Regions from separate parts of the Kitasatospora sp. NPDC101447 genome, predicted to be linked through region 2. Evidence: riboswitches for the same ligand, from Rfam matches in the RefSeq annotation. Region 2 holds a riboswitch; each other region holds the start of a gene.
What was found. A riboswitch is a leader RNA that binds a small molecule or an ion and turns the genes downstream of it on or off. The one in region 2 is predicted to bind S-adenosylmethionine.
Positions count from the first base shown of each region.

Region 1: another riboswitch for S-adenosylmethionine. It lies ahead of ACIRST_RS13470 (aminotransferase class V-fold PLP-dependent enzyme); the one in region 2 lies ahead of thrC (threonine synthase).
Region 3: another riboswitch for S-adenosylmethionine. It lies ahead of ACIRST_RS03590 (IclR family transcriptional regulator); the one in region 2 lies ahead of thrC (threonine synthase).

Region 1 is NZ_JBIWNL010000007.1:214,009-223,778, forward strand. It holds gene ACIRST_RS13440 (cytochrome bc complex cytochrome b subunit) at 1-1,451, opposite strand, end outside; gene ACIRST_RS13445 (Rieske 2Fe-2S domain-containing protein) at 1,448-2,497, opposite strand; gene ACIRST_RS13450 (c-type cytochrome) at 2,506-3,315, opposite strand; gene ACIRST_RS13455 (heme-copper oxidase subunit III) at 3,503-4,123, opposite strand; gene ACIRST_RS13460 (hypothetical protein) at 4,520-4,945, shown strand; gene trpD (anthranilate phosphoribosyltransferase) at 5,065-6,141, shown strand; SAM riboswitch class IV at 6,251-6,369, shown strand; gene ACIRST_RS13470 (aminotransferase class V-fold PLP-dependent enzyme) at 6,421-7,791, shown strand; gene ACIRST_RS13475 (Lrp/AsnC family transcriptional regulator) at 7,830-8,111, opposite strand; gene ACIRST_RS13480 (rhomboid family intramembrane serine protease) at 8,153-8,935, opposite strand; gene ACIRST_RS13485 (hypothetical protein) at 9,136-9,399, shown strand.
Region 2 is NZ_JBIWNL010000037.1:67,851-77,620, forward strand. It holds gene ACIRST_RS34510 (HelD family protein) at 1-519, shown strand, start outside; gene ACIRST_RS34515 (copper homeostasis protein CutC) at 608-1,294, opposite strand; gene ACIRST_RS34520 (hypothetical protein) at 1,349-2,329, opposite strand; gene ACIRST_RS34525 (PadR family transcriptional regulator) at 2,326-2,709, opposite strand; gene ACIRST_RS34530 (hypothetical protein) at 2,773-3,408, shown strand; gene ACIRST_RS34535 (hypothetical protein) at 3,461-3,817, opposite strand; gene groL (chaperonin GroEL) at 3,930-5,552, opposite strand; gene ACIRST_RS34545 (cold-shock protein) at 5,888-6,091, opposite strand; gene ACIRST_RS34550 (ubiquitin-like small modifier protein 1) at 6,630-6,908, opposite strand; gene thrC (threonine synthase) at 6,977-8,257, opposite strand; SAM riboswitch class I at 8,274-8,409, opposite strand; gene ACIRST_RS34560 (glucosyl-3-phosphoglycerate synthase) at 8,557-9,585, shown strand; gene ACIRST_RS34565 (trehalose-6-phosphate synthase) at 9,624-9,770, shown strand, end outside.
Region 3 is NZ_JBIWNL010000002.1:234,967-244,736, reverse strand. It holds gene ACIRST_RS03650 (TetR family transcriptional regulator) at 1-88, opposite strand, end outside; gene ACIRST_RS03645 (DUF1304 domain-containing protein) at 85-447, opposite strand; partial or broken gene ACIRST_RS03640 (hypothetical protein) at 558-641, shown strand; partial or broken gene ACIRST_RS03635 (hypothetical protein) at 1,450-1,587, shown strand; gene ACIRST_RS03630 (hypothetical protein) at 1,630-1,920, shown strand; gene ACIRST_RS03625 (hypothetical protein) at 1,924-2,514, opposite strand; gene ACIRST_RS03620 (hypothetical protein) at 2,980-3,438, opposite strand; gene ACIRST_RS03615 (S8 family serine peptidase) at 3,650-4,516, opposite strand; partial or broken gene ACIRST_RS03610 (AAA family ATPase) at 4,542-4,688, opposite strand; partial or broken gene ACIRST_RS03605 (chitosanase) at 4,687-5,073, shown strand; gene ACIRST_RS03600 (hypothetical protein) at 5,136-5,663, opposite strand; gene ACIRST_RS03595 (LPXTG cell wall anchor domain-containing protein) at 5,775-6,551, opposite strand; gene ACIRST_RS03590 (IclR family transcriptional regulator) at 6,881-7,594, opposite strand; SAM riboswitch class I at 7,794-7,936, opposite strand; gene ACIRST_RS03585 (hypothetical protein) at 8,094-8,522, opposite strand; gene ACIRST_RS03580 (sulfatase-like hydrolase/transferase) at 8,772-9,770, opposite strand, start outside.

The sequences.
Region 1 (9,770 bases), on a different contig from region 2:
TTCTGCGGCAGCTGCGCGTGCACCTCGACGAACTCGCCGTGCGGCAGGCGCTTGATGACGCCCGTCTCGCGGCCGTGCAGCACCTTCTCCTTGTCACGGCGCTGGAGGCCGAGGCACCAGCGCTTGGTGACGATGAAGGTGATGACCGGGACGACGAAGAAGCCGACGCGGACGAAGTAGGTGATCGAGTTGATCGACAGGTGCAGGTGGGTGGCGAACAGGTCGTTGCCACCACCGATCAGCAGCACCAGGTACAGGCTGATCCAGGCGGCACCCAGGGCGGTGCGGACCGGGGCGTTGCGCGGGCGGTCCAGGATGTGGTGCTCGCGCTTGTCGCCGGTGATCCAGCCCTCGATGAACGGGTAGACCGCGATCGCGACCAGGACCAGCGGGAAGATCATCAGCGGGACGAAGACACCCAGGTTCAGGGTGTGGCCCCACAGGCTGATCTCCCAGCCCGGCATGACGCGGATCAGACCCTCGGAGAAGCCCATGTACCAGTCGGGCTGGGCGTCCGTGGACACCTGGTCCGGGCGGTACGGGCCGTAGGCCCAGATCGGGTTGATCGAGGCGATCGCCGAGATGGCGGCGATCAGACCGAACACCAGGAAGAAGAAGCCACCGGCCTTGGCCATGTAGACCGGCATCAGCGGCATGCCGACGACGTTCTTCTCGGTCTTGCCCGGGCCCGCCCACTGGGTGTGCTTGTGGTAGAAGACCAGGATCAGGTGCGCCACCAGCAGGCCGAGCATGATGCCCGGGATCAGCAGCACGTGGATGGTGAAGAACCGCGGGATGATGTCGTGCCCGGGGAACTCGCCGCCGTACAGGAACATCTGCAGGTAGGTGCCGACCAGCGGGACGGCGAGGATCGCGCCTTCCATGAAGCGGATACCGGTACCCGACAGCAGGTCGTCCGGCAGCGAGTAGCCGAAGAAGCCGTCGAACATGCCCAGGACCAGCAGCAGGAAGCCGAAGACCCAGTTGATCTCGCGGGGCTTGCGGAACGCGCCGGTGAAGAACACGCGCATCATGTGCACGAGCATCGCGGCCACGAAGACCAGCGCGGCCCAGTGGTGGATCTGACGGATCAGCAGGCCACCGCGGACCTCGAAGCTGATGTCGAGCGTCGACGCGTAGGCCTCGGACATGCCGATGCCCTTGAGCGGGACGTACGACCCGTTGTAGATCACCTCGCCCATGGAGGGCTTGAAGAACAGCGTCAGGTAGACACCGGTCAGGATGATGATGACGAACGAGTAGAGGCAGATCTCGCCCAGCATGAAGGACCAGTGGTCCGGGAAGATCTTCCGCAGGTTGGCCTTGGCGAGGGAGTAGATCCCCAGCCGGCCGTCCGTCCAGTCAGCCGCGGCCTCCCACTTGTTGGCGGGCTTGGCACGCGTGCTGGACGGCTTGGCGGCACCGGTCGTGGTGCTGCTCGCGCTACTCATCGAGCACGCTCCCAGAAGCTCGGGCCGACGGGCTCCGCGAAGTCGCCGGTGGCGACCAGGTTGCCCTTGTCGTCAGTGGTGATCTTCAGCTGCGGCAGCGGGTGGCCGGCCGGGCCGAAGATGACGCGCGCGCCGTCCGCCAGGTCGAAGGTCGACTGGTGGCAGGGGCAGAGCGCGTGGTGGGTCTGCTGCTCGTACAGGCTGATCGGGCAGCCGACGTGGGTGCAGATCTTCGAGTAGGCCAGGATGCCCTCGAAGCCCAGCTCCTTGGAGTTGTCGTCCTTGATGTCCTCCGGTGCGATGCGCACCAGCATCAGGGCGTCCTTGGCGATCCGCTGCTGGAAGTCCTCGTCGTGGGTGCTCAGGCCCTCGGGCATGGCGAAGGTCAGCGAGCCGATGGCGACGTCCTGCGGCTTCAGCGGCAGCATGGTGTTCATGTTGACCAGCTGCAGCGGCTTGGCCGGAGTCGCCTCCTTCCAGCCGGTCTCCTGGAGCTTCTTCTCCGGGAGCGGGCCGAGGTCGCGGAGCAGGACCACGCCGGAGAGCGGGACCAGCGCCATCGAACCGATGAGGGTGTTGCGGATCATCTTGCGGCGGCCGAAGCCGGACTCGGCGGCGCCGGTCTTGAACTGCTCGATGACGTCCGCGCGGACCTCGTCGTCGGCCTCGATCGGGTGACGCTCGGCCGGCAGCTCGACGTCCGACATCAGGGTGCGGGCCCAGTGGACCGCGCCCGCGCCGATCATGAAGAGCGCGACGCCCAGGGTCAGACCCAGCGCGAAGTTCAGCGCGCTGACGTGACCCAGCGGGAAGATGTAGACGATCTTGTCCGGGTCGATGGCCACGTACGAGGCGATGAAGCCGACGGTGGCGAGCATCGAGATCACGAACATCAGCGAGACCTGGCGCTCGGCGCGCCGGGCGGCCTTCTCGTCGATGTCGGTGCGACGGGGCTCGTGGGCCGGCAGGCCCGGGTCGGCGAACGGGTTGCCGTGCTCGGCGACCTCGCCGGCGGAGCCGTGCGACTCCGGGAGGTTCTCTGACATGTCGTGGCTCATGACTTCTTGGCCTTGGTGGTGTGGGCGGCGACCCAGATCGCGACCGCGATGAGCGTGCCAAGACCGAAGATCCAGCCGAACAGGCCCTCGGTCACCGGACCGAGGCTGCCGAGCGTGAGACCCCCGGGGTTGGGCTCGTCGCTGGTGGTGTGGCGGACGAAGGCCACGATCTGCTTCTTCTGCTCCTCGGGCATGGTGGTGTCCGGGAACGACGGCATGTTCTGCGGGCCGGTCTGCATGGCCTCGTAGATGTGCTTGGGATCCACGCCCTCCAGCGACGGGGCGTACTTGCCCTTGGTCAGGGCACCACCCTGGCCGGCGAAGTTGTGGCACTGGGCGCAGTTGGTGCGGAACAGCTCGCCACCCTTGGAGATGTCCTCCGGGTTGGTCGAGGTGTACTGCTCCTCCGTCGGGGTCACCGGGCCGGGACCGAGGGAGGCGACGAAGGCGGCGAGCTGGTCGATCTCGGCCTGGGTGTAGATGGCCTTCTTGCGCGGCACCTGGGCGCCGGGCTGCTGGGCCGGCATGCGGCCGGTGCCGACCTGGAAGTCGACGGCGGCGGAACCGACGCCGACCAGGCTCGGACCGTCACTGCTGCCCTGGCCGTTCAGGCCGTGGCAGGAGGAGCAACCGACGGCGAAGAGCTTCTTGCCCTCATCGATCGCGAGCGACTGCGCGGCGACGTCGGCCTGCGCCTTGTCGGCGGGCGCGAACGCGGCGTACAGCCCCCCGGTTGCCGCCAGGGCGAGAAGTAGGACGACCAGCGCCGCCAATGGGTGGCGCCGTCGTGCGGAGAGCTTTTTCACGGAATAACCCCGGTGTCAGGATCTGGTCGACTGGTGGGTGCACCCGGCGGCCGGTCTGGCCGGCACGAGGCTGCCTGTCTAGGGCTGCGCGCGCGGTCGGTCGGTGGGAGCGTCGGCACCGGCAGAAGCGGCCCGTCGCCGGTGAGGGCGGGGGCCGCAGCCGGTGGCCAGCGACCTGATCAGCTGGTTACTTGATCAGGTAGATGGTCGCGAACAGGCCGATCCACACGACGTCGACGAAGTGCCAGTAGTACGACACGACGATCGCGGCGGTGGCCTGCTCGTGCGTGAAGCGCTTGGCTGCGTACGTCCGTCCCAGGACCAGCAGGAAGGCGATCAGACCACCCGTCACGTGCAGGCCGTGGAAGCCGGTGGTCAGGTAGAACACCGTGCCGTACGGGTCGGAGGACAGCGACAGACCATCCTTCTTGACCAGCTCGGTGTACTCGTAGACCTGGCCGCCGATGAAGACCGCGCCCATGACGAACGTGATGATGAACCACATGCGGAGCTTCTTCACGTCACCGCGCTCGGCGGCGAACACGCCGAGCTGGCAGGTGAGCGAGGAGAGCACCAGGACCGTGGTGTTGACCGAGGAGAACGCCACGTTGAGGGCGTGGGCCTTCTCGGTCCAGAACTCGGCTCCCTTGACGGAGCGGAGCGTGAAGTACATCGCGAAGAGGGCCGCGAAGAACATCAACTCGGAACTGAGCCAGACGATCGTTCCGACGCTGACCATGTTCGGCCGGTTGACCGATCCGTGCGCGTGCCCGGTTTCTACTGCTGTTGCTGTCGCCACGACGGACATTATGTCGGTCCCTTATTCCGTCTTCACGCCGGGGGGTGTCCCTCGGAGTGTCCGGTGCGTGCGGTATGCCCGCTTGGGGGCCGACGGGGTGGGTGTACGGGGGCTGAGCAGCGGCGTGTCCCTTTTCTGACGGTTCCTCGGGGCACTCTACGACCCCGTTGCCCGGCGCGTCGATGCACGGTCGGAGCAGCGGCCGGAGGTAGGGGAGCGGGCCGGGGGTCGGCCGTACGGGTGGACCGGGCGGGTCCGGGTGACGGGCAGTCCTCCAGGAGGGTGAGACCGGGGCGCGGCGGCTTGAGGAGGAACGTGCGCGAGGGGCACTCGGCGGAGGGTGATCGGGAGTAGCATCCGGATCAGGCGAACGTGGTCCGGATCACACTTGAGGGAGCAGGGTCCATGGCGTACACGACCGATGAGACGCTCACCGTCCTCGTCTACAGCGACGACCGCAACACCCGCGAGCAGGTGCTGACGGCACTCGGCCGTCGGCCCGCCGAGGATCTTCCGGAGCTGTCCTACCTGGAGTGCGCGACCACCCCGGCGGTGCTCAAGGCGCTGGAGAAGGGCGGCGTGGACCTCTGCGTGCTGGACGGCGAGGCGGTCCCGGCCGGCGGGCTGGGGCTCGGGCGCCAGCTGAAGGACGAGATCTACGGCTGCCCGCCGGTGCTGGTGCTGATCGGCCGGCCGCAGGACTCCTGGCTCGCCGCCTGGAGCCGGGCCGACGCCGCGATCTCCCACCCGGTGGACCCGGTGGCGCTGGCCGGGGCGGTCGCCACCCTGCTGCGGGCCCGGCTGGCCAAGCGGGCGCCGGCCGCCCGCTGAGCGGCGGCGTCTCAGTACTAGAGAAGACGGGGCCCTGGGGGCCCTGCCGCTCGATAGGCTGGCTCCATCCGTACGGACGCCCCCCGGAGCGGGGGGACAGACGACAGCTGGAGTCAGCCATGGTGAACGTGAACCCTGCGAACGGCGGTAGCGACCCCGCGCAGGTGGTCCGCTCCTGGCCGGATCTCCTGACGGCCCTGTTGAAGGGGGAGGACCTCGACCGCTCGTCCACCGCGTGGGCGATGGACCGGATCATGAGCGGCGAGGCCTCCCCCGCCCAGGTGGCCGGCTTCATGATCGCGCTGCGGTCCAAGGGCGAGACGGTCGACGAGGTCACCGGTCTGGTCGACGCGATGTACGCGCACGCCGAGCCGCTGGACATCGCCGGCCCGGCGGTGGACATCGTCGGCACCGGCGGCGACCGGGCGAAGACCGTCAACATCTCCACGATGTCGGCGATCGTCGCGGCGGCGGCCGGTGCCAAGGTGGTCAAGCACGGCAACCGGGCCGCCTCCTCCTCCACCGGGTCCTCGGACGTGCTGGAGAAGCTCGGGGTGGCGCTGGACCTCTCCGCCCGGCGGGTCGCCGAGGTGGCCGAGGAGGTCGGCCTCACCTTCTGCTTCGCGGCGAAGTTCCACCCCTCGATGCGGCACGCCGCCACCGCGCGGCGCGACCTCGGGGTGCCGACCGCCTTCAACATCCTCGGCCCGCTGACCAACCCGGCCAAGGTCACCTCCCACGCCATCGGCTGCTTCGACACCCGGCTGTCCGGGCTGATCGCCGGGGTGCTCGCCCGGCGCGGCTCGACGGCGCTGGTCTTCCGCGGCGACGACGGGCTGGACGAACTGACCATCACCACGACCTCGCGGGTGTGGGTGGTGCGCGACGGGGTGGTCACCGAGACCTCCTTCGACCCGCGGGAGGTCGGCATCGAGCTGGTCGGCATCGAGTCGCTGCGCGGCGGGGACCCGGCGTACAACGCGGAGGTCGCGCGCCGTCTGCTGGCGGGCGAGCGCGGGCCGGTGCGGGACGCCGTCCTGCTGAACACGGCGGCGGCGCTGGTCGCGCTCGACCTGGGCGACGCGCCGCTGGCCGAGCAGCTCGCGGCGGGCATGGCGCGGGCGGCGGAGGCCATCGACTCCGGCGTCGCACAGGAGCTGCTGCGGCGCTGGTCGGAGGCCACCAGCCGTAACTGAAGCGGTGGTTGGGAGCCCGTGTCGGAAACTCCGGCGCGGGCTCCCCGGCTGTCCGGATGGTGGATGCCCGTTTGACCGCCCGCCGGACGCGACCCTAGAGTCGGCGCCAGGTCATGAGTGACAGCGTCAAGCCCCAGCTTGCTGTCCGGCAACCCTCCGTCCGTGGCGGGGTGCCCTGGGTGAGGACCGGGTCGCCACGGCAAACCGTCCGTGCGACAAGCGCGGACACCCGACGAGTGGCACTCCCGGGGTCCCAGGCCCCTGAAGGAGTGCATCCTCATGTCCTCTCTCGCCACCGAGACCACCGCCCCGCTCGCCGTGCTCGGCTCCGACGTCCAGGTCCCGCTCGCCAGCGGTGAGAAGGTCGGCTACGCGGCGCTCGACTACGCGGCCAGCGCGCCGGCACTGCAGCGGGTCTGGGACGACGTCGCGGCCTACGCGCCGTACTACGGCAGCGTGCACCGCGGCGCCGGGTACCTCTCGCAGCTGTCCACCGACCTCTTCGAGCAGAGCCGCCGCACCGTCGCCGAGTTCCTCGACCTGCGCGAGGGCGACCAGGTCGTTTTCACCCGGGCCACCACCGACTCGCTCAACCTGCTGGCCGCCGCCGTTCCGGCCGGCACCCGGGTGTTCGCCTTCGAGACCGAGCACCACGCCTCGCTGCTGCCCTGGGCGCACGCCGGACTGGACGTGACCTACCTGCGCGCGCCGCGCTCCCGGGCCGAGGCGGTGGCCGCCCTGGACGCCGCGCTCGCCGAGGCGCCCGAGGGCCCCAAGCTGCTCTGCGTCACCGGCGCCTCCAACGTGACCGGCGAGCTGTGGCCAGTCGCCGAGCTGACCGGGACGGCGCACCGGCACGGCGCCCGGGTGGTGCTGGACGCGGCCCAGCTGGCCCCGCACCACCGGGTCTCGGTGCGCGAGCTGGACGTCGACTGGATCGCCTTCTCCGGCCACAAGATCTACGCGCCGTTCGGCGCCGGGGTGCTGGCCGGCCGGGCGGACTGGCTGGACGCGGCCGAGCCGTACCTGGCCGGCGGCGGGGCGACCCGCACGGTGGCCCGGGAGACGGACGGCTCGGTGGCCGTGCAGTGGCAGACCGGCCCGGCCCGGCACGAGGCCGGCTCGCCGAACGTCATCGGCGCCTACGCGATCGCCTCGGCCTGCCGCGCCCTGGGCGAGGCCGGCTTCGACGCCCTGGAGGCCCGTGAGCGGCAGCTGGTCGACCGGCTGACCGCCGGGCTGGCGGAGGTCCCGCAGGTCAAGGTGCTGAACCTGTTCGGCGCCGGCTCGGCCCGGGTGGGCGTGCTGTCCTTCGTCGTCCGGGGCTGGAACAGCTCGCACTTCTCGGCCGCGCTGTCCGCCGAGTACGGCATCGGGGTGCGCGACGGCCTCTTCTGCGCCCACCCGCTGGTGCGGACCCTGCTGGACGACGAGGCCACCGCCGTCGAGTCCAGCTGCGGCGCTCCGGACCCCTCGCTGCCGGGCGAGCGCAGCCTGAACGCCATCCGGGTCAGCTTCGGCGCCGGGACCCCGGACGAGCACATCGACCGCTTCCTCACCGCCGTCCGCGAGCTGGTCACGGACGGCGCGGCGTGGAACTACCGCAACGAGGGCGGGCGTTGCGTCGCGGACACCCGCCGGGAGGGCTGAGCCCGCGCGCGTCGGGAGGGCTGAGCCCGGGGGCCCCGCTACTCGTCCAGGCCGAGGGCGAAGGCCGCCTCCAGGTCGTGCTGGGAGTAGGTGCGGAAGGCGATCTGGGTCTCGGTGTGGGCCACGCCGGGGACCTTGTTGAGCCGGCCCGGGATGACCTCGGCCAGGTCGTCGTGGCGGCGCACCCGGACCATCGCCACCAGGTCGTATCCACCGGTCACCGAGTACACCTCGCTGACGCCCTCGATGGAAGCGATGGCCTCGGCGATCTCCGGGATGCGGTCGACACTGGTCTTGATCAGGACGATGGCGGTGATCACTGTTCGCGCTCCTTTGTGGGGTGCCGCCAGCGTATCGGGCGTCAGCCGGGCCGTCTCGGGGGGTGGCGGACCACCGTGCAGGTGTAGAGGAAGCCGGCCGAGAAACCGATCACGTGGACCAGGTAGGCCACCCCCGGGCCCGCCGAGTGCACCGACCACCACTGCAGCGCGAACCAGAGGCCGAGCACCAGCCAGGCCGGGAAGCGCAGCGGCAGGAAGAACAGCAGCGGGACGAGGGTGGTCACCCGGGCGCGCGGGTGGAAGCGCAGGTAGGCGCCCAGGACGGCGGAGATCGCGCCGGAGGCTCCGATGAGCACCCGCGTGCAGTCCGGCGAGTGCGCCTCCGCGAGCGCGAAGCCGTACGTGGCCAGGCTGCCGGCGGCCAGGTAGAAGACGGCGTACCGGGCCCGGCCCAGCCGCCGCTCGACGGTGGGGCCGAAGACGTGCAGGAAGAGCAGGTTGCCCAGCAGGTGCAGCCAGCCGGCGTGCAGGAAGAGGCCGGTGAGGGCGGACAGGGCCGGGTGCTTGCCCGGGGTCGGGGCGGCCGGGCAGCCGGGGACCGGGTCGGGGGCCTCGGTCAGCTGTTCGGCGGTGAGCGGCCGCCCGGTCAGCAGTTCGGCCGGCACGGCGCCCCAGCGCTGCTCGTACCGCTGCTCCGCGCAGACCCGGGCCGGGCCGGTGCCGTACAGCGGATTGAGCCCGGCGGCCGGGCCGAGGAGGAAGACCAGGGTGTTGACCGCGATCAGCGCGTAGGTGACCGCCGGGGCGGCCACCTCCGGCCGGCCGCCCCGCGCGGCGGTGTGGTCGGGGGCCGCGAGCGCCATGCGGCCAGCATCCCTCCGGGCGCCGCAGGTGACACGGCGGTTTACGGCAGGTGGACTAGCCCCGCTATTCCGCTGACCGGTGGTCGCGATGGTTGCCCCAGGCAATAGGCTTGGGGCGGGCATTCCCGCCTCCCGCCGCCGACGCCGGGGCTCCGGGGGGAGCGCCTAGCCCACGCAGGGACCACCCGAGAGGACCCCCGATGACCGTCCCCGCCCTGACTGCCGAGACGCGCTGGCGCTGCACCCTGTGCGGAAACCTCACCCGGTTCGACGTGACCCGCACCGCGCGGGTGACCGAGTTCCTGCACTTCGACCTGGCCGGCGACTCCAAGGTCGAGGAGACCGAGGTGCTGAGCGAGACCGTCGAGTCGGTGCGCTGCCGCTGGTGCAACGCCGTCGACCAGGTCGAGCTGGTGGCCCGTCCGGGTGCCGAGGGCGCGGAGGCCCCGGCCGAGCAGGGCTGATGCCCGCGGGTGTGGGGGGGGGGGGGGGGGGGGGGGCGGGGCCCCCCCCCCCCCCCCCCCCCCACACCGGACAATACGGAACAAGACGCACGGGGCGTGACGACGGGGGGTCGCGGCCGTACCCCGCCGGAGAACAGGATCGGAGCCGAGGACGTGGTGGACGCAGCGAAGGAGCCCGGCGAAGCGCAGGGGCTTCGGCCCGCTGCGCAGGCGCAGGTGCCGGACGCCGGGACGGGACCGGCGGAGGGCGCTGCGTCCGGAGCCGTCGACGCGGCGGCCGGCGGACCCGATGCCGTCGGGGCGCAGACCGCTTCGTCCGACCCGGCAGACCCGGCAGACCCGGCCGAGTCCTCCGACGCCTCCGGGGCCGC
Region 2 (9,770 bases):
CCGGAGGCGCACATCGAGGAGCTGACCAAGGGCTTCCGGGTGCCGGAGGAGGTCATCGCGTACGCCTCCCGGCTGCTCCCGGAGATCGCCCCGGGCCTGGCCCCGGCCACCTCGGTCCGCGAGGCGCCCGGCTCGCTGGCGATCCGCCACGTCCCGGACGGGGAGCTGCCGGAGGCGGTCGTCGCCGCCTGCCGGGAGGCCCTGGAGCGCGAGGGCTCGACCGGCCTGATCGCCGCCGACGCCAGGATCCCGCTGCTCGCCGAGGCGCTGGCCGCGGCCGGCCTGCCGCACCTCTCCCCCGGCACCGAGACCAGCGCCGAGGCCCGGCTGACCCTCGTGCCGGCCTCGCTGGCCAAGGGTCTGGAGTACGACTACGTGGTGCTGGACGAGCCCGCCGCGGTGATCGCCGGCGAGCCCGACGAGCGGTCCGGCCTGCGGCGGCTGTACGTGGCGCTGACCCGCGCCGTCTCCGGGCTGACGGTCCTGCACGCCGAGCCGCTGCCGGACCGGCTCCGCTGACGACGCGGAGAAGGGCCGGGCCGCGAGCGGCCCGGCCCCCTTCTCCGTGCGACGGGCTCCGGCCGCCCGGCTGTCGGCGCTTCCACGCTCAGCCGTCGATCCGGGCCCGCCACTCGGCGACCTTGGCCGCGTCCACCGGCGTGTGCCAGCCGTCGACCCGCACCGCGCCGCCGACGTGGAAGGCGTCGAAGCCCTCGGCCCGCAGCTCCGCGAGGTGCTCGGCCCGCAGGCCGCCGCCGATCAGGATCCGCTGCCGGTGGCCGGGCTCGCCCGCCCGGGCCAGCTCGGCCGAGAGCACCCCGTGCCCGGCGTCCACCCCGGCGGCGGCTCCCGAGGTGAGGAAGGTGTCCAGCCCGGGCAGCGCGCCGACGGCGGCCCGCAGGGCGGCCCGGTCGGCGCTGTGGTCGATCGCCCGGTGGAAGGTCCAGCGGCAGCCGGCCACCGCCTCGGCGACGGCCGCGGTGGCGGCCAGGTCGACGGCGCCGTCGGCGTCGAGGAAGCCGAAGACGAACTCCTCGGCGCCCTCGGCCCGCAGCTCGGCGGCCCGGGCGCACAGCCCGTCCAGGTCTCCGGGGGCGAAGCCGTCCCGGATCCGGAGCATGACGCGCAGCGGGATGCCGACGGCGGCCCGGATCCGGGCGAAGTCCTCGACGGCCGGGGTGAGCCCGTCGGCGGCCATGTCGGTGACCAGTTCGAGCCGGTCGGCGCCGCCCGACTCGGCGGCCTGGGCGTCCTGGGGCGTCAGCGCGATGACTTCGAAAATTGGTCTAGACATATCGACAGCCTGCCACACCCCACCGGACCCGACGAGACCGCCCCGGACCCGGGGTCACGCCGCGGCGCGCTCCTGACCGGCGTCGCCGCCGGCCCCCGGACCGCCCGCGCCGCCCCGCCCGGTCCGGCGCATCGCCATCGCGACGATCACCAGCAGAGCCAGCACCGGCAGCGCGATCGGCAGCAGGTGCGGGATCCCGCCCGACTCCCGCCAGATGTTGAACAGGCTCGCGAACGTCGTCAGCGACAGCACCGCGACGCCCACCGCGGCCGGCAGCTCCCGCCCGCGCAACGCGGTGAAGGTCAGCAGCAGCGGCACCATCAGCAGCACCACGAACCACTGCTGGTCCAGCGGGAAGGTGGTGTCGTCCCAGCGCTGGAGCGCCACCAGCAGCCCGCCCCCGGCCACCGCGCCCAGCACCGTCCCCCGGGTGCGCCAGGTCGGCCGCGGCAGCAGTTCCGTCGGCGCCGCGAACAGCAGCACCGCGGCGAGCGCGGCCGGCAGGGTCGCCATGCCGACGTACCCCATCCACCACCAGTCGATGAACCCCGGCCCGCCGAACGCCTGGGCCAGCACGGACAACCCGAGCACCGCCTGCACCAGCGCGATGACCCGCACGGCCGTCCAGCGCCCCAGCACCGCCGCCACACCCAGCAGCATCGCGGCCACCGCCGGCGCGAAGGTCATGGCGTACGAGGTGTACGAGCGGTCCCAGGTCAGCTGGAACGTGGCCCGGTCCGGGTCGGCGACCCAGGGCACCAGCCCGGAGCCGGCCAGCGCACCCGCGACCATCGGGGCGGCCAGCGCGAGCACGCGCCCGATCACCGAGGAGCCGGTCAGCCCGAGCCGCACCCGCAGCCCGTACGCGGCCAGGTCGAACACCTCCCGGGCGACGGCCGAGCGGTCCGCCTCCGCCGTGGCGTCGGCGAAGACCGCCACCATCTCGTCGCCGTTCACCCGCCGGTAGCCGGCCGGGAACAGCTGGAGCGCGGCCCTCAGCGCGGCCGGGGGCGCTCCGATCGTCGGCGTGGTCATGCGAGACCCCCTCCCCCCAGGGCCCGCCCCTCGGGCCCCGACTTCCCCTTCAGCACCGAGCGGAGCGCGGCGAGCCGGCGTTCCGCCTCGGTGGCCACCGCCCGCAGCCGCGCGGCCTCGGCGGCCAGCGCACCGCGGCCGGCGTCCGTCAGCGCGTAGGTGCGCCGGGCACGGCCGTCCACCACCTCCTCGGCGGCGACCTCGATCAGGCCCTGGCCCAGCAGCCGGTCGAGCGCTCCGTAGAGCGTGCCGGTGCGCATCTTGACCCGGCCCTCCGAGATCACGGCGATCTCCTGGATGAGCGCGTAGCCGTGCCTCGGGGCATCGGCGAGCGCGGTGAGCAGAAGCAGTGTCGGCTCCTGCATGGAGCGTTCTGTCATGGTCCACATATATCGCCCGACGGCATATACCGTCCACCTGAATCGCCGGACAGAATGGAACCCATGACGATCTCCGAGGAACTGCTCCCCGCCTGGACCGCCCTGCTGCACCGCTGCGACGCCGCGACCGACCCCGAACCGTACGGCCGGGAGCTGCTGCGCCGCTGGTCGGAGCCGCAGCGCCGGTACCACACCCGGGAACACCTGAGCGCGGTCCTGCGGCACGTCGACGACCTGGCCGGGCACGCCGCCGACCCGGACGCCGTCCGCCTCGCGGCCTGGTTCCACGACGCCGTCTACCGGCCCGACCGCAGCGAGAACGAGGAGCGCAGCGCCGCCCTGGCCGTCCGGGCCCTCACCGCCGCCGGCCTGCCCGCCGCCCGGGTGGCCGAGGTCGAACGGCTCGTCCTGCTCACCGTCACCCACGACCCCGCACCGGGCGACCGCGACGGCGAGGTGCTCTGCGACGCGGACCTCGCCGTCCTCGGCGGGACCCCCGAGGCGTACGCGGCGTACGCGGCCGCCGTCCGGGAGGAGTACGGCTTCGTCCCCGAGCCGGACTTCCGCGCCGGCCGCGCCGCCGTGCTGCGCGGGCTCCTGGCACTGCCCGCGCTCTACCGCACCCCCGCCGCCCGCGAGCGCTTCACGGACGCCGCCCACGCCAACCTGACGGCCGAACTCCGCCGCCTGGAGGGTTGAGCAGCCTCCCCGGACCAGCCCCCCAGACCAGCTTCCCTCGGACCGGCTCCCCTCAGACCAGCTTCCCGACCGGCGCCACCACCGCGCCCTGCTTGCCGCACACCCAGTGCGGCTCCGGCCCCAGCTCGGGCTCCACGCTCAGCGCGTGCGGGTCCCCGTCGGCCGCGCACCCGGTGCACAGCGGCCAGCGCCCGTACGCCTCCAGCAGCGCGTCCTGGACGTCCTGGGCGACCAGCCCGAGCACGTACTCGGTGCCGTCCGGCCACTGCTCCAGCCACCAGCGGCGGTGCGTCACCGCCTGCTCCACCAGCGAGACGACGGCGGCGTCCGCCACGTCCCGCGCGGTGAGGTCGGCCAGGATCAGTGCCCGCGCGTTGTGCAGGGCGGTCTCGATGTCGTCAGCTGCCATCCGTCCATTCTCCGTCGGCGCGCCGGAACGCGGAAACGCCGCGTGGGCGGCTCCCCGAAGGGAACCGCCCACGCGGACGAGGAACGAACCGATCCGATCGAAGCGATCAGGATCAGAAGTCCATGTCACCGCCCGGCATGCCGCCGCCGGCGGCCGCGGAGGCCTTCTCCGGCTTGTCGGCGATGACGGCCTCGGTGGTGAGGAACAGCGCCGCGATGGAGGCGGCGTTCTGCAGCGCGGAGCGGGTGACCTTGGCCGGGTCGATGATGCCCGCGGCGACCAGGTCGACGTACTCGTTGGTGGCGGCGTTCAGGCCGTGACCGGCGGGGAGGTTGCGCACCTTCTCCACCACGACGCCACCCTCCAGGCCGGCGTTGGTCGCGATCTGCTTGATCGGGGCCTCCAGCGCGACCTTGACGATGTTGGCACCGGTGGCCTCGTCGCCGTCCAGCTCCAGCTTGTCGAAGGCGACACCGGCCTGCAGCAGGGCGACGCCACCACCGGCGACGATGCCCTCCTCGACGGCGGCCTTGGCGTTGCGGACGGCGTCCTCGATGCGGTGCTTGCGCTCCTTGAGCTCCACCTCGGTGGCCGCGCCGGCCTTGATGACGGCCACGCCGCCGGCCAGCTTGGCGAGGCGCTCCTGGAGCTTCTCGCGGTCGTAGTCCGAGTCGCTGTTCTCGATCTCGGCGCGGATCTGGTTCACGCGGCCCGCGACCTGCTCGCTGTCGCCGCCACCGTCGACGATGGTGGTCTCGTCCTTGGTGATGACCACCTTGCGGGCGGTGCCCAGCAGGTCGATGCCGGCGTTCTCCAGCTTGAGGCCGACCTCCTCGGAGATCACGGTGCCACCGGTGAGGATGGCGATGTCGCCGAGCATGGCCTTGCGGCGGTCGCCGAAGCCCGGGGCCTTGACGGCGACGGACTTGAAGGTGCCGCGGATCTTGTTCACGACCAGGGTCGACAGGGCCTCGCCCTCGACGTCCTCGGCGATGATGACGAGCGGCTTGCCGCTCTGCATGACCTTCTCCAGCAGCGGGAGCAGGTCCTTGACCGAGCCGATCTTGGAGTTGGCGATGAGGATGTACGGGTCCTCGAACGTCGCCTCCATGCGCTCCAGGTCGGTGGCGAAGTAGGCGGAGATGTAGCCCTTGTCGAAGCGCATGCCCTCGGTGAGCTCAAGCTCCAGGCCGAAGGTGTTGCTCTCCTCGACGGTGATGACGCCTTCCTTGCCGACCTTGTCCATGGCCTCGGCGATCAGCTCGCCGATCTGGGTGTCGGCGGCGGAGATGGAGGCGGTGGAGGCGATCTGCTCCTTGGTCTCCACGTCCTTGGCCTGGGCCAGCAGCTGGTCGGAGACGGCCGCGACGGCCTTCTCGATGCCGCGCTTCAGGGCCATCGGGTTGGCGCCGGCGGCGACGTTGCGCAGACCCTCGCGAACCAGGGCCTGGGCGAGCACGGTGGCGGTGGTGGTGCCGTCACCCGCGACGTCGTCCGTCTTCTTGGCGACCTCCTTGACGAGCTCCGCACCGATCTTCTCGTACGGGTCTTCGAGCTCGATCTCCTTGGCGATGGAGACACCGTCGTTGGTGATCGTGGGGGCGCCCCACTTCTTCTCCAGCACGACGTTGCGACCCTTGGGGCCGAGCGTGACCTTCACTGCGTCGGCGAGCTGGTTCATGCCACGCTCAAGGCCGCGGCGAGCTTCCTCATCAAAGGCGATGATCTTGGCCATCAGAAGTGGTCCTCCGGGACACGGTCGACTGCTCGGACCAAGGGGTGCCCGCGACGGACGGCCCTGGTGTGCGGGGGTCTTTTCCCCTACCGCTCCCGGGGGCCTCACCGACCCGGTCCGCTGTCACTCTCACGCTGTGAGTGCTAACGCCAATGATTAGCACTCCGGGTGGTCGAGTGCAAGCCCAATCGCCAACCCGCGAGCCGCCGCTGGGACCACCCCCGGGGGCCGCCCGGGAACGGCGACGGGCCCGTACGACGCGTGTCGTACGGGCCCGTCGAGAAGCGAGCGGTCACCAGCCGTGGGCCGCGCCGAGCTCCTGGAGTCGGAAGGGGTCAGACCGCCGCGCGAACCATGTCCGCCTGCGGGCCCTTCTGTCCCTGGGAAATCTCGAACTCGACCCGCTGGCCCTCCTCAAGGGTGCGGTAGCCGTCCATCTGGATCGCGCTGTAGTGGACGAAGACGTCCGCACCACCGTCGACCGCGATAAAGCCGTAGCCCTTCTCCGCGTTGAACCACTTGACGGTGCCCTGAGCCATTCCGAACTCCCCTAGTGCTGTGCTGGCCCTTCACGCGCCCGCAGGTCGCGGGCCCGGGTTGGTTGACGGCCCACCCGGGGAACCCCCCCTGGGCGCGGCCGTGCACGCCGCAACCCTCCGCACGGAACGCCCAACGGGCTCCGGTGAGCGGGTGATTGCGTCGACCGCCGCTGAATGTATCCGGACCGAAGCCCTCTGCAACAGGGTCAACCGCCGGTAATTCCGCCCCGCCGGCAAGGGACAGGACGGGCCGAACCGGAAAAATCTCGGCATTCCACGCGGGACATAGCGGACGAATTACCCAAATCCCCGCGGTAATTCTGACATCGGCCTGACATGTTTCACGGCCCGGTCCCATCGGCCGGGCCCTGCCCGGCGGAACGCCGCGAACGGCCGAGAGGGAACCCCTGTTCCCAACCGAGCGACACTCTACTCCGACTCGACCCGGAAATATTCCCGCCGGAATGCAACCGGCCGCCCGTACATACGGAGAGCGGAATTCCGTACGTACGGGCGGCCGAATGGCGCGCGGGACGGCTCAGCAGCCGCCGGCCACCGCCGGAATGATCGAGACGCCGGCGCCGTCCTCGATCTCGGTCGCCAGGCCCTCGGCGAAGCGCACGTCGTCGTCGTTCACGTAGACGTTGACGAAACGGCGCAGCTTGCCGGTGTCGTCCAGGATGCGGGCGGAGATGCCCGCGTGGTTCTTCTCCAGGTCGGCGATGACCTCGCCCAGGGTGGCGCCCTCGGCGGTCACCTCGGCGGCGCCGCCGGTGTAGGTGCGCAGGATGGTGGGGATGCGGACGTTGGCGCTCATGACTCTCCTTGCGGGGGTGCGGCCCTGCGGGGCAGCGGTCGGGGCGGGCACGGGGCCGGCGGCGTGGTTCAGGCGGACGCGAGGCCGGCGGCGCGGAACGCGTCCAGCGTCGGGCGGATGACGGCGCTCATCCCGGCGTCGGAGACGGCGTCCAGGGTCTTCAGGCCGTCGCCGGTGTTGATCGCGACGGTCTCCTTGGCCGGGTCCAGCTGCCCGGTCTCGACCAGCTTCTTCAGCACGCCGACGGTCACCCCGCCCGCGGTCTCGGCGAAGATGCCCTCGGTCCGCGCCAGCAGCCGGATCGCCGCCACGACCTCGGCGTCCGTGACGTCCTCCACCGCGCCGCCCGTGCGGCGGGCGATGTCCAGCACGTACGGGCCGTCGGCCGGGTTGCCGATCGCCAGCGACTTGGCGATGGTGTCCGGCTTGACCGGCTTGATCACGTCCCGGCCGGCCTTGAAGGCGGCCGACACCGGGGAGCAGCCCTCGGCCTGGGCGCCGAAGACCCGGTACGGCCGGTCCTCGACCAGGCCGAGCTTGATCAGCTCCTGCAGCCCCTTGTCGATCTTCGTCAGCTGGGAGCCCGAGGCGATCGGGATCACGATCTGCTCCGGCAGCCGCCAGCCGAGCTGCTCGCAGATCTCGTACGCCAGCGTCTTGGAGCCCTCGCCGTAGTACGGCCGCAGGTTGACGTTGACGAAGCCCCAGCCCTCGCCGGCCGGGTCCCCGATCAGCTCCGAGCAGAAGCGGTTCACGTCGTCGTAGTTGCCCTCGATGCCGACCAGCTCGCCGCCGTACACCCCGGCCATGACGACCTTGCCCTGCTCCAGGTCGTGCGGGATGAACACGCAGGACCGGAAGCCGGCCCGGGCGGCCGCCGCGCCCACCGCACCGGCCAGGTTGCCGGTGGAGGAGCAGGACAGCGTCGTGTAGCCGAACGCCCGCGCCGCCTCGATGGCGCAGGCCACCACGCGGTCCTTGAACGAGTGCGTCGGGTTCCCGGAGTCGTCCTTGATGTGCAGCTGCGCGGTGAAGCCGAGCTCGCGGCCCAGATTGTCCGCCTTCACCAGCGGGGTCCAGCCCGGGTTCAGGTTGGGCTTGGACGCGACGTCGGCCGGCACCGGCAGCAGCGGCGCGTACCGCCAGACCGAAGTCGGGCCGGCCTCGATCCGCTTGCGCAGCTCCTCGGCGCCCTCGCTGCCGAACTCGTAGGCGATCTCCAGCGGGCCGAAGCACTCCAGGCACGCGAAGCTGGGACCGAGCGGGAAGCGGGTTCCGCACTCCCGACAGGACAGGGCGGCAGCGGGGCCGAGGTCCACGGAAACTGGTGCGGCAGTGTCGATAGCCATGACGGCGAGGCCTCTCTCCTCATCTTCCCCGCAGCGCGGACGCGCCACAGGCCGGAATTGGCACCTGTCCCGCCGGGGCCTGTCGTCGACAGCCGCGCGAGAAGGTTGCCGGGACGTCAACGGGCCGTTCCCTCAGTCCCTCTGGATGAGCTTGTGAAATTGTGGTGGTGCTCGACGGCGACCCCGGCGTGCATGGGTCCTACCGCTGTACGAAGACTGTATCCGAAGGCGCCAATCCTGAACGGGACCGTCCGCCACGCGAGATGACCCGTCCCACCCGACCCGCCGAGGAGACTTCCGTGCCCGCCGAACCGACTCCCGAGCTCCTCCCGCAGGCGGCGTCCTGGCTGCGCCGCCGCTCCTGGAGCGCGGCCGACCGGCCGGTCGACACCCTCCTCGCGGCCAAGGAACGCACCGGCCGCACGATCAGCGTCGTCCTCCCCGCCTTGGACGAGGAGGCCACCGTCGGCGACATCGTCCGCACCGTCCGCCGCGAGCTGATGGAACGCCTCCCGCTGGTCGACGAACTCGTCGTGGTCGACTCCGGCTCCACCGACGCCACGGCCGAGGCCGCCGCCGAGGCCGGCGCCCGGGTGGAGCACCGCGACGCCATCCTGCCCCGGCTGCCCGCCGCCCCCGGCAAGGGCGAGGTGCTCTGGCGCTCGCTGCTGGTCACCCGCGGCGACATCGTCTGCTTCGTGGACGCCGACCTGCGCGAGTTCGACCCGGCCTTCGTCTCCGGCATCGTCGGGCCGCTGCTGACCGACGAGTCCATCCAGCTGGTCAAGGCCATGTACGACCGCCCCCTCGAAGTCGCACTGAGCGGCTCCGCCGCGGGGGACCGCGCCGCCGTCCTCCCGGCCGGCGGCGGCCGGGTCACCGAACTCGTCGCCCGCCCCCTCCTCAACCTGCACTGGCCGGAACTCGCCGGCTTCGTCCAACCCCTCGGCGGCGAGTACGCGGCCCGCCGCTCACTGCTCGAACGGCTGCCCTTCCCCACCGGCTACGGCGTCGAACTCGGCCTGCTCGTCGACGCGTTGGAGCTGGTCGGCCTGGACGCCCTGGCCCAGGTGGACGTCGGCGTCCGGCACCACCGCCACCAGGACGGCCAGGCCCTCGGCCGGATGGCCGCCACCATCTACCGCACCGCGCTCGAACGCCTCGACCGCGCCCACCGGCTCAAGGCCTCCGCCGACCTGGTCCGCCCGGAGCTCACCCAGTTCGCCCGCGACCCGGAGACCCGCGCCTTCCTCGCCCACACCCACCCGGTGACCGCCCTGGAACGCCCCCCGATGCACACCGTCCCCGAATACGCCACCCACCGATGACGGGTTTGCCACGCCGAGCGCCCGGCAACATGCCAACCATGGGCGATCTCACGACCGAACGTTCGAGTGCGACCGGCACCGCCCCCGTCCTGGTGGCCTCCAACCGGGGACCGGTGTCGTTCAGCACCGCCGACGACGGCACGCTGACCCTGCGGCGCGGCGGCGGGGGCCTGGTCTCCGGCCTC
Region 3 (9,770 bases), on a different contig from region 2:
CCAGCGGACGTTCGGCGCACTCCTCCAGCAGCGCCCGGCGCAGCCTGGCCCGGGTGCGCTCCGCCCGGGGGTCCTGGGCGGCGCTCATCCGGCGAGCAGCACGGCGCCGAGTGCGACCGCCCCGGGCAGCGCCTGCGCCACCAGGATGCGGCGGTTCGCGGTGGCACCGCCGTACAGGCCGGCCACGACCACGCAGACCAGGAAGAAGAGCTGCGCCTGACGGCCGACCTCGCCGCCGGCGACCAGGCCCCACACCAGCCCGGCGGCGAGGAAGCCGTTGTAGAGCCCCTGGTTGGCGGCGAGCGGTGCGGTGGTGCGGGCGAGCGCGGCGTCGAAGCCGGACAGCCTGCGCCCCGGCCCCCGCTCCCACAGGAACATCTCCAGCACCAGGATGTACCCGTGCAGGAGGGCCACCAGGGCGACCAGGACATCGGCGGTCACGCGCATCTTCGACTCCGGAGCTCGATCCGAACTTCATGGACAGGTGTCCACCATACCTGGACAGGTGTCCATGAAGTCCGGTCTCCGTCCACATCGGAGGCGCCCGGCGCCGGGCCGTGCTGGCCGCGCTCGCCCTGGACGCCAACCGCATCGTGCCGGTCGAGCGGCTGCTCGACCTCGCCTGGGACCACACCCCGCCGCCCACCGCGCGGGCCGCACTGCAGGGCCACGTCGCCAGGCTGCGCGCCCTGCTCGGCGACGGCCTGCGCCTGGAGACCCGCGCCCCCGGGCCAGCAGGTCGACACCGCCGCGACGGCCACCCTGGCCGGCACCGACCGGCGCACGGCCGCCGCCGCGCTGGAACTGCTGCACCTGGCGCACCTGGTCGAGGAGAGCGCGCCGGGCCGCTTCGAGCGGCACGACCTGCTACGGCTGCACGCCCGGCACGCGGCCGAGGAGCTGCCGGCCGCCACCCGGCACGCGGCCCTGGAGCGGCTGTTCGACCACCACCTGGCCGCGACCGCCGCCGGGCTCGTCCTCGCCCGGCCGGAGGCCCGCCACCACCGCCCGGCCCACCCGCCGACCGGCGGCACCCCGGAGTTCGCCACGTCCTCCGACGCCCTGGCCTGGTTCCGGGCCGAGGAACCGACCGTCCGCGCCCTGATCGCCCTGGCCTGCCAGTGGGGCGCCCACCGGCACGCCTGCCGGATGGTCGAGAACGCCGGCTACCTCTACCTCGACGCGGGCCTGTTCCGCGCCTGGGAGGAGGCGGCCCGGCAGGCCCTGACGGCCGCCGAGACCGCCGGCACCGCCGCCGACTGGCCGCACCTGTACGACCACAGCCTCTCGCTGGGCTGGCTGGGCAGGCTGGGCAGGCGGCGGGAGGCCCTGGAGCAGTCCGAGCGCGCCGTCGCCGTCGCCGACCCGGAGAGCCTCCCCGTCCTGCGACACCGCTACCTCAGCATGTGAACCAGCTTCGCCGACGACTACGGCGAGCCCGGCAGGGCCCTGGCGGGCTTCGCCGAGACGGTCGCCCACGCGCGGGAGCAGGGCGACCCCCGGCTGCTCTCCCAGGCACTCAACAACCTGGCGCACACGCTGTTCCGGGCGGAGCGCTCCGAGGAGGCGCTCGCGCCGATCGAGGAGTCGCTGGAGCTGCTGGCCGGGCGCGAGTCGGGCCCGTACCTGGTGATCTCCGCCAAGACCCACGCCCAGATCCTGCGCGCCCTGGGCCGCACCGACGAGGCCGTGGCGCAGATCCACCGGGTGCTGGAACTCGGCCGGGCCCAGGGCAACCAGGCCCACGCGGAGTTCGACTTCGCCGACTTCATCGGCCAGGTGATGTACGACCGGGGGCTGCCGGCCGAGGCGCGCCGGCACTGGGAGCGGGCCCTGGAACTCGCCGCTGAGCAGGGGCGGATGACCCGTCAGGTGGAGCTGGTGCAGGCCCGGCTGGCCCGCTGCTCCCCCGTGGAGTAGTCGTCAGCCGCTCCACGAAGTGGTCGTGCTGGTCGTCCGGGTGGCGCCTCCCGCACCGGCGGTCCGGCCCGCCGGGGCGGCCGGCCGCAGGAAGTCGGGCTCGGAGCCCGCGGTGGTCGTCCGCACGCCCGGGGCCGTGGTGCCGCTCGCCGGACCGGTCGAGGTGCGCAGCGCGGCCAGGCCGGCCGGGGCCGCCGGGGCCCGGTGCGCGCTGGTGGTGCGGCGGGCGGCGAGGGCCGCGGTCACCGCCGGGGACTCGTCACCGCCCGGGGTGACCCGCTCGATCCGCAGCACCAGGTTGCGGTCCTGGCGGTCGCCCGCCGCATCGCGGTTGCGGCTGTGCACGGCCTGCGTCAGCACACCCCGGATCTCCTGCCAACGACCCTGCACCGCACGGATGTTGGGACACCACTCGCCCGCGTGGCAGTGCTCCAGGTCGAGCTGCCAGCGCTCCGCCTCGACGAGGTGGACGGCGCCGACCTCGCCGGGGACCTCCACCGGCGCGGCACCCGGGACGGTCACCACCACCCGCTGCGGGAACCGCCCCTCCACCGCCGTCACCGTGATCCGGCTCGCCCCCTGGTACCAGGCCATCGCTGTCCTCTCCTCGTCCGTCCTCGCGTCGACCGCCGCCGCCGATCACCGGCTCCCGGCTCCCGGCCGCTCCCGGCCGCTCCCGGCCGGCCTCAACCGGTTGCACGGACGGCACCCCCTCCAGGGTTCGATCCGCCCCGATCCGATCTGAACCCCTCGGCGCACGGCTTCCGTTCAACGGGGCGAATCGAAGGGCCGACCCGGCCCGCGCGGTACAGCTCGACCAGGGTGTCCTGGTCCACGGTTGCACGGCCCCGGGTGGGGTGATCGGCGCGCTGCTGGGCGCCCACGGGTGAGTCGACGGCTTCCTCGGCCACGGCTCCGTCCTTCGCTCCGGTACAACGGCATCGGCGGGCAGCCGCGGGGACGGTGTGTGATGAGCCCCGGTGCGAAGGTGTCCGGGTGGCGGTTGCCCGACGGCCCGGGAGCCCGGGTGCCCGGGACCGGGCGCTCAGGACCGGACGCTCAGGACCGGGCCGCGAGTGCGGCGGTCAGCTGCTGGACGCCGTCCTCGCCGAAGCGCCGCACCAGGACCGCGATCCAGCCGGCCAGTTCGACCCGCTCCCGCTCGGACCACGCCGCGGCCGAGGGATGCTCGTCGACCACCAGGGCGCGGGCCAGCATCAGGTGCTCGGCTCCGGGGGCCGGCCAGGCCCGGCCCTGCCGTCCGTGCAGGGCCATCCGCCGGGCCACGGCGATGACCTCCCGGGCGGCGGCCGGGGGGACGCACCACCCGGTCGGGACGGCCCCGGTCGGGACGGCCCCGGCGGGCCGCTCGGCGCCGGCGGCCGGGGCGGGCGCCGGTTCGGCGGCCTCACCGGCCAGCCAGGCGGCGATCAGCCGACGCGCCGTCGCCTCGTCGTCCGGCCCGCTCCCGCCGCGCCCGGTGCCGCCCTGCCCGTTACCGTCCCCACCGCCCGTCATGACCGTCAGTCTGTCACCATCACGGTCCACCGCCCTGGTCCTCATCGGAGCCCACCTCACCCATCTGCCCGGCCCTGGACGCGAGCCGCTCGCCCGCCTGTCGTGTTGTTGAACGGAAAACGTGCTCGCGATTGTTCACCTGGGCGGCACTTTGCCGGAGGAAACCTCGCCGGCGCGCGGGACGGGCCCCGCCGCGCCCCGGACCGGGCCGTCAGCCGGCGGCGCGCCCGGTCCCTCGGCGGCCGAGCCGCGCGGTCAGACCGCCGAAGGCCACCAGCAGGACCACCCCGGCGCTGCCACCCGCCACCGCGAGGGCCCGCCAGGCCTTCGAGCGGTCCGGCCCCGGGTCCGCCCGCACCGGGTCACCCGGGGCGGCCGCCCGGGCCGCGCCGGGCCAGGAGCCGGTGCCGGCGGCGACCGGGTCGACCACCCCGAAGCCCACCGCGGCGTCCGGCAGCCGGGTGCCGGGGTGGTAGGCGGTCGTCTCCAGCCGCCGGGTCAGCTGTTCCGCGGTCAGCTCGGGCCGCAGCGCGAGCACCAGGGCGGCCGCGGCCGCCACGTAGGCGGTGGCGCAGCCCGGTCCGGAGGCGGTGAACAGGCCGCCACCGGGCCCGGTACCCGTCACGAGCTCGCCGGGCGCGGCCAGGTCGACCCGGCCGCCCAGGCCGCCGCCGGACGGGCCGTTCGGCCCGGTCGAGGCCACCGCGAGCACGCCCGGGTAGGAGGCCGGGAACACCGGCGAACTGCTGCTGCGACCGTCCGGGGCCGCCGGGGCGACGACCAGCGCGCCGTGCGCCGCCGCGTACGCGACGGCGTCGCCGAGCGCGTCGCTCGGCCCGGGGACGGGCACCTCGACCGCGATCACCCGGGCGCCCTTGTCGACGGCGGCGCGGATCCCGCCGCCCAGCAGGTCCGGGGTGGTGGCCCCGGCGTCGTCGGTGACCACGATCGCCGGGACGCGGGCCTCGGGGGCGAGGCCGGAGGGGCCGGCCTCGCCGGTGCGGCGGCGGGCCACCAGGGCGGCCGTGAAGGTGCCGTACCCGGCGCAGTCGCGGCCGACGTCGCCCGTGCCGTACAGCCGGGGCCCGAGCTGCAGCCGCCCGCTGCGCGGTGTGCCCCACGTACCGGCCGACCAGGTCGGCGCGGGCGGTCTCGACCAGCTGGCCCGCGGGCAGCACGCCCAGTTCGGCCAGCAGCCGCCCGTACAGCCGGGCGACGGTGGTCTTGCCTGTGCCGGGCGGCCCGGCGAAGCAGGCCCGGACGGACGAGCGGGACCGGGTCTACTTCAACCCCTCGGTGATGCAGGCCCAGACCGACGGCCTGCACGCCCTCGGCCAGTTCGTCTACTACGACGCCATCGTCATGCACGGCCCCGGCGACGAGCCGGTCAGCTTCGGCGGCATCCGGGCCGCCGCCATGAAGAAGGCGAAGACCCCGGCTCAGGGCGGCGACGAGAAGGCCTACCTGGCCGCCTTCCTCGACGCCCGCCGGGCCGCGATGAAGACGGAGGCCGCCCACGAGGAGACCGACCGGGTGGACACCGAGCAGCTGGTGTTCCTGAAGGCGGGCAACCTCGAACTCAAGGCCCCGCTGGCCTGGAAGGTCTACGGGGAGTCGTTCAAGATCGACAGCTGACGGCCCCGGTACGACCGAGGGGTGGCTGCCCGCAGAGCCGCCCCTCTTCGCCGACTCCCGCCTCACCAGCCGGTGGTGGCCCGCCGTACGGCCGGGGCCGGGGCAGGCGCCTGGCCCGGGGCGGTCCGGTCGGCCGGCGTCCCCCGCCGCTCCGTCGGCCGCAGGGCGCCGAGCTCAGGGTCCGAACTGGTCCGCACCAGCGGTGCCGAGGCCGGTCCGATCGCCCCGGTCGTCTCCCGCCGCGCGGCCGGGGCCGCGGCGCCGAGCGCGTCGAGGCGCAGCACGAGGTTGCGCGGCAGGTCGGTGCCGGGCACGCCCGGCCAGTGGCAGTCCCGGGCGCGGACCTCCCGGCTGCGCACGCCGCCGGTCTCGGCCACCGGGCCGGGCACCACCTGGACGTCCGGGCGCCAACCTCCGCCCGGCCGGAGGTGTTCGAGCCTCAGCTCCCAGGTGTCCGCGTCGACCACGAGCGACTCCCCCACCCGGCCGGCCAGCACCAGGGTGCCGTACGGGGTGATCACCACCGCCCGCTGGTCGAAGTCGGCGTCCTTGCCGGTCACCGTGATCCGCCAGGATCCATCGACGAACATCTCACTCCCCTTCCGTGGACGGCCCGGCGGCACAGGCCGTCAAATGCCGTGGGGCCCCGAGGTCCGGTGTTCCCGGACCCCGGCGCCGCGATCGCCCCGATCGGTGCTCGGTCAGGCGCGGCGCTTGGCCGCGACCTTGCGGGCGGCGAACACCAGGCCCGCACCGGCGGCCAGCACGGCGCCGCCGGCCAGGGCGAGCGGGGTGTTGTCCCCGCCACCGGTCTGGGCCAGCGCCGGGGCGGTGCCGGTCGCGCTGGGCATGGCGGACGGCGTGGCCGACGGGGTGGTGGTCGGGGTGCCGGTCGGGGCCGGGGTGGTGGCCGACGGCGTGGCGCTCGGCGAGGCCGGGACCGACTTGATCGGGGTCGGGACCGGGGTCGCCGGGACGGAGGGGGTGGTGGTCGGGGTGCCGGTCGGGGCCGGGGTGGTGGCCGACGGCGTGGCGCTCGGCGAGGCCGGGACCGACTTGGTCGGGGTCGGGACCGGGGTCGCCGGGACGGAGGGGGTGGTGGTCGGGGTGCCGGTCGGCGTCGGGGTGGCGGACGGGCACAGCGGAACGTCCGCGACCTTCTTGTCCACGTGGGTGTCCGCCAGGGTGTAGCGCCAGGTGTCGCCCTTGCCCGAGTAGCTGACGGTCAGCTTGACGGTGGCGTTGGCGTCGATGCGGCCGTGGTACTCCTCGGAGCCGCCGACCAGGCTCAGGGTGTAGTCGCCGGCGGCCTTGTAGCGATTGCCGAGGACGAGCTCGACGTGGCCGGCGTCCGCCCGGCAGCCGACCTCCAGCGAGGCGTCGCTCGGCTTCCAGGCGAAGGCGGTCCCGGTGCCCGCCAGTGCGAGGGCGGCGACCGCACCCCCGGTGACCACGGCCGCCCGGCGTACGTGCTTCATCTGTGCTTCTCTCCTGTGGAGTTCGTGGAGCAGGGAACGCCTCGCGCGCGCCCCGGGGGGAGATCGGAGGAGCGCGCGAGGCGGCGAGCCCGGACCGCCGCCGGCCGCCGTGGCGGCGGCGGGTGACGGCGGTGCAACGCGGCCCCCGACCCCTGCACGGATGGCGTGCCGTGTTCGGTTCACCCCGTTCCCGGTGTCGCCGGCCGCCGCCTCCTCCCGGCCCGCGCCAGAGGACCGCGCGTCCGGGCAGCGCGAGGCCGGACGGGGCGAAGCCGGGCAGCGCGAAGCCGAACGGCGCGAAGCCGGGCAGGCGCGGCCCGGTGAACCGGTCAGGTGTGGCGCAGGGCCTCGGTGAGCCGGTGGGCCGCCTCGACGACCGCCTGGGAGAGCTGGGCTCCAGGGTGCCGGGTGAGCCGCTCGATCGGGCCGGAGACCGACACCGCGGCCACCACCCGGTTGGAGGGGCCGCGGACGGGCGCGGACACGGAGGCGACCCCGAGTTCACGCTCGCCGATGGACTGGGCCCAGCCGCGCCGCCGGACCCCGCTCAGCGCGGTGGCGGTGAAGCGGGCGCCCTGCAGCCCGCGGTGCAGCCGCTCGGGCTCCTCCCAGGCGAGCAGGACCTGGGCGGCCGCACCGACCTTCATCGGGAGGGTGACCCCCACCGGTACGGTGTCGCGCAGGCCGGAGAGGCGCTCGGCGGCGGCCACGCAGATCCGGATCTCGCCCTGGCGGCGGTAGAGCTGGGCGCTCTCGCCGGTCACGTCGCGCAGGTGGGCGAGGACGGAGCCGGCTGCGGCCAGCAGTCGGTCCTCCCCGGCGGCCGCCGAGAGCTCGGTGAGCCGGGGGCCGAGGATGAACCGGCCCTGCATGTCCCTGGTGACCAGCCGGTGGTGTTCGAGTGCCACGGCGAGCCGGTGGGCGGTGGGCCGGGCCAGGCCGGTGGCGGTGACGAGTCCGGCCAGGGTGGCGGGACCTGCCTCCAGGGTGCCGAGGATCGAGGTGACCTTGTCGAGCACGCCGACGCCGCTCGTGTTGTCCATGGATGGGTACTCCGTCTCGAATCCCGTGAGCGGCGGGTGGGCTTCGCTCACGGGGGCTCCCGGACGGGGAGCCGGGGGGTGGTCAGCGAGGACGGGCCGGAGAAGTCGGCCGATTGCCTGCGCCGGGCACGAGACGGGTACGCGGAAGGGCCGGGGCGGGAAGCGCCCGGGCGAAGGACAGCACAGAGAGCACCGTGTCTCCTCATCTTTCCCGCGCCACAGTGGCGACAGGCCGGAGTTGGCACTGCCCCCGCACGGCACGGCGCGTACTTCGGACGCCGGGTCGAACGGGGAGTTGCCGGGGCTTCGTAGGGCCGGTCCCTCCACCCCTCTGGATGATTCGCGAGGAACGATACAAGATGCCCCGGGCCGCCCGCCAAGCCTCCCCCTCCACTCGCCCTCCGCTCGCCCTCCACTCCCCTCCCCCGGACGCGATCGGGCCGGCCACGCGGTGGTGGCCGGCCCGGGGGTTCCTACGGGCCGTCGGCCCGTCGGGTGGTCAGCTCGCCTTCTTCGTGGTGCCGACGCACAGCGCCCAGATGACGAAGGCGTCGAGCGCGATCAGGACGATGGCCCAGAGCGGGTAGTAGGGCAGCCACAGGAAGTTGGCGATCATGCTCAGGCCGGCGACGGCGACACCGACGACCCGGGCCCAGGGAGCACCGCTGAACAGCGCCACGCCCGCCAGCACCAGGACGACCCCGACGATGACGTGGATCCAGCCCCACCCTTCGGTGTTCATCGAGTAGACGTAGTGCCGGGTGACGACGATCAGGCTGTCCTTGGTGATGGCGGCGATCCCCTGGAACACCGCCATGATGCCGCCGGCGATCATCATGACCCCGGCGAAGATGGTCCACCCGGTCGCGAAGGGACGGGGTTCGGGGGCGTGGGTGCTGGGGCCGGCCCCGGCAACACTGCTGGTCATGACATTGACTCCTTCGGTGGCAACCGCCTCTCGGGCAACGGGAGACGGGAGGGGCGGGCAGCCGGGCGGTGGGGCCCGGCTGCTCGCATGACGACCGCCTGGAAGGGAACAGAAGTCCTACGTTCACGGTAGGGCCGGACTCCCGTCCTGTCGTGCGCGGACCGCGACGAGGTCACGGACCGTGACGCCGCGTCCGTGGGGTCGGCCACGACGTCGGCCACCGGTCCGGCCACGAGGTCGGCCACGGGTTCACCCGCGGGCCGCGGCGCCGGCGGGCACGGGACGGTCGGTGTCGCCGTGCCAGGTGGGCCAGCCGAGCAGCCGGGGGCGTTCGGTGACCCACGCGCGGGTGTCGGCGCCGACCTCCGCGGTGATGAGGTCCTCCAGCCGGGCGCTGTACCGGGCGACGAGGTCGCGGTGGGCCGGATCGGCCGCGAGGTTGCGCACCTCGCCGGGGTCCTCCTCCCGGTCGTAGAGCACCACGTCGTTCTGCGCGTACAGCGCCTCGGGGCTGGTCGGGCGATTGGGCCGGAGCGGGGAGAAGTAGCGCCCGAAGCTGTACCGCCGGTCGAGGTAGCCGCGCAGGAAGCCGCGCTTGTCCCAGTCCGGGCGCAGCTCCCCCGACTGGATGCGCTGCTGGGCCTGCGGGTCGGCGAACTCGAACCAGAACCCGGCGTCCAGGGCGGTGATCGACTCGACGGCGGTGAGCACGCCCTCGCGGACCTCCCCGCCCTCCAGCACCGGTGACAAGGAGTGACCGTGCAGGTCGGGGAAGCGGGAGGCGGCGGCCGCCCGGTCCAGGCCCGCGAACTCCAGCAGGGTGGGCGCGATGTCGACCGCGGAGGCGAGCGCGTCGGTGCGGCCGCCGCCGGGCGCGTCCGGGTGGCACAGCACGAACGGGACGTGGAAGTTCTCGTCGTAGAGCAGGTTGCCCTTCTGGCGCAGGCCGTGGGAGCCGGCCATCTCGCCGTGGTCGGAGGTGAACACGACCACCGTCCGGTCAGCCTGGCCGGAGGCCTGCAGCGCGTCGAGCACGAGGTCGATGCTGCGGTCGACGTCCCGGATGGCGTTGAGGTAGAAGTTCAGGCCGTCGTACCAGTGCCGGTCGTCGGCCACCGGACCGAACACCGTGTCGAGCATGCGCGCGAACTCCGCCACCGCCGGCGCGGCGCCGGAGAGGTCGTCGTGCAGGCCGGCGGGCAGGTCGAAGTCCCAGCGGCGGCGGTAGAGCGGGACGTCGGCGGGGCC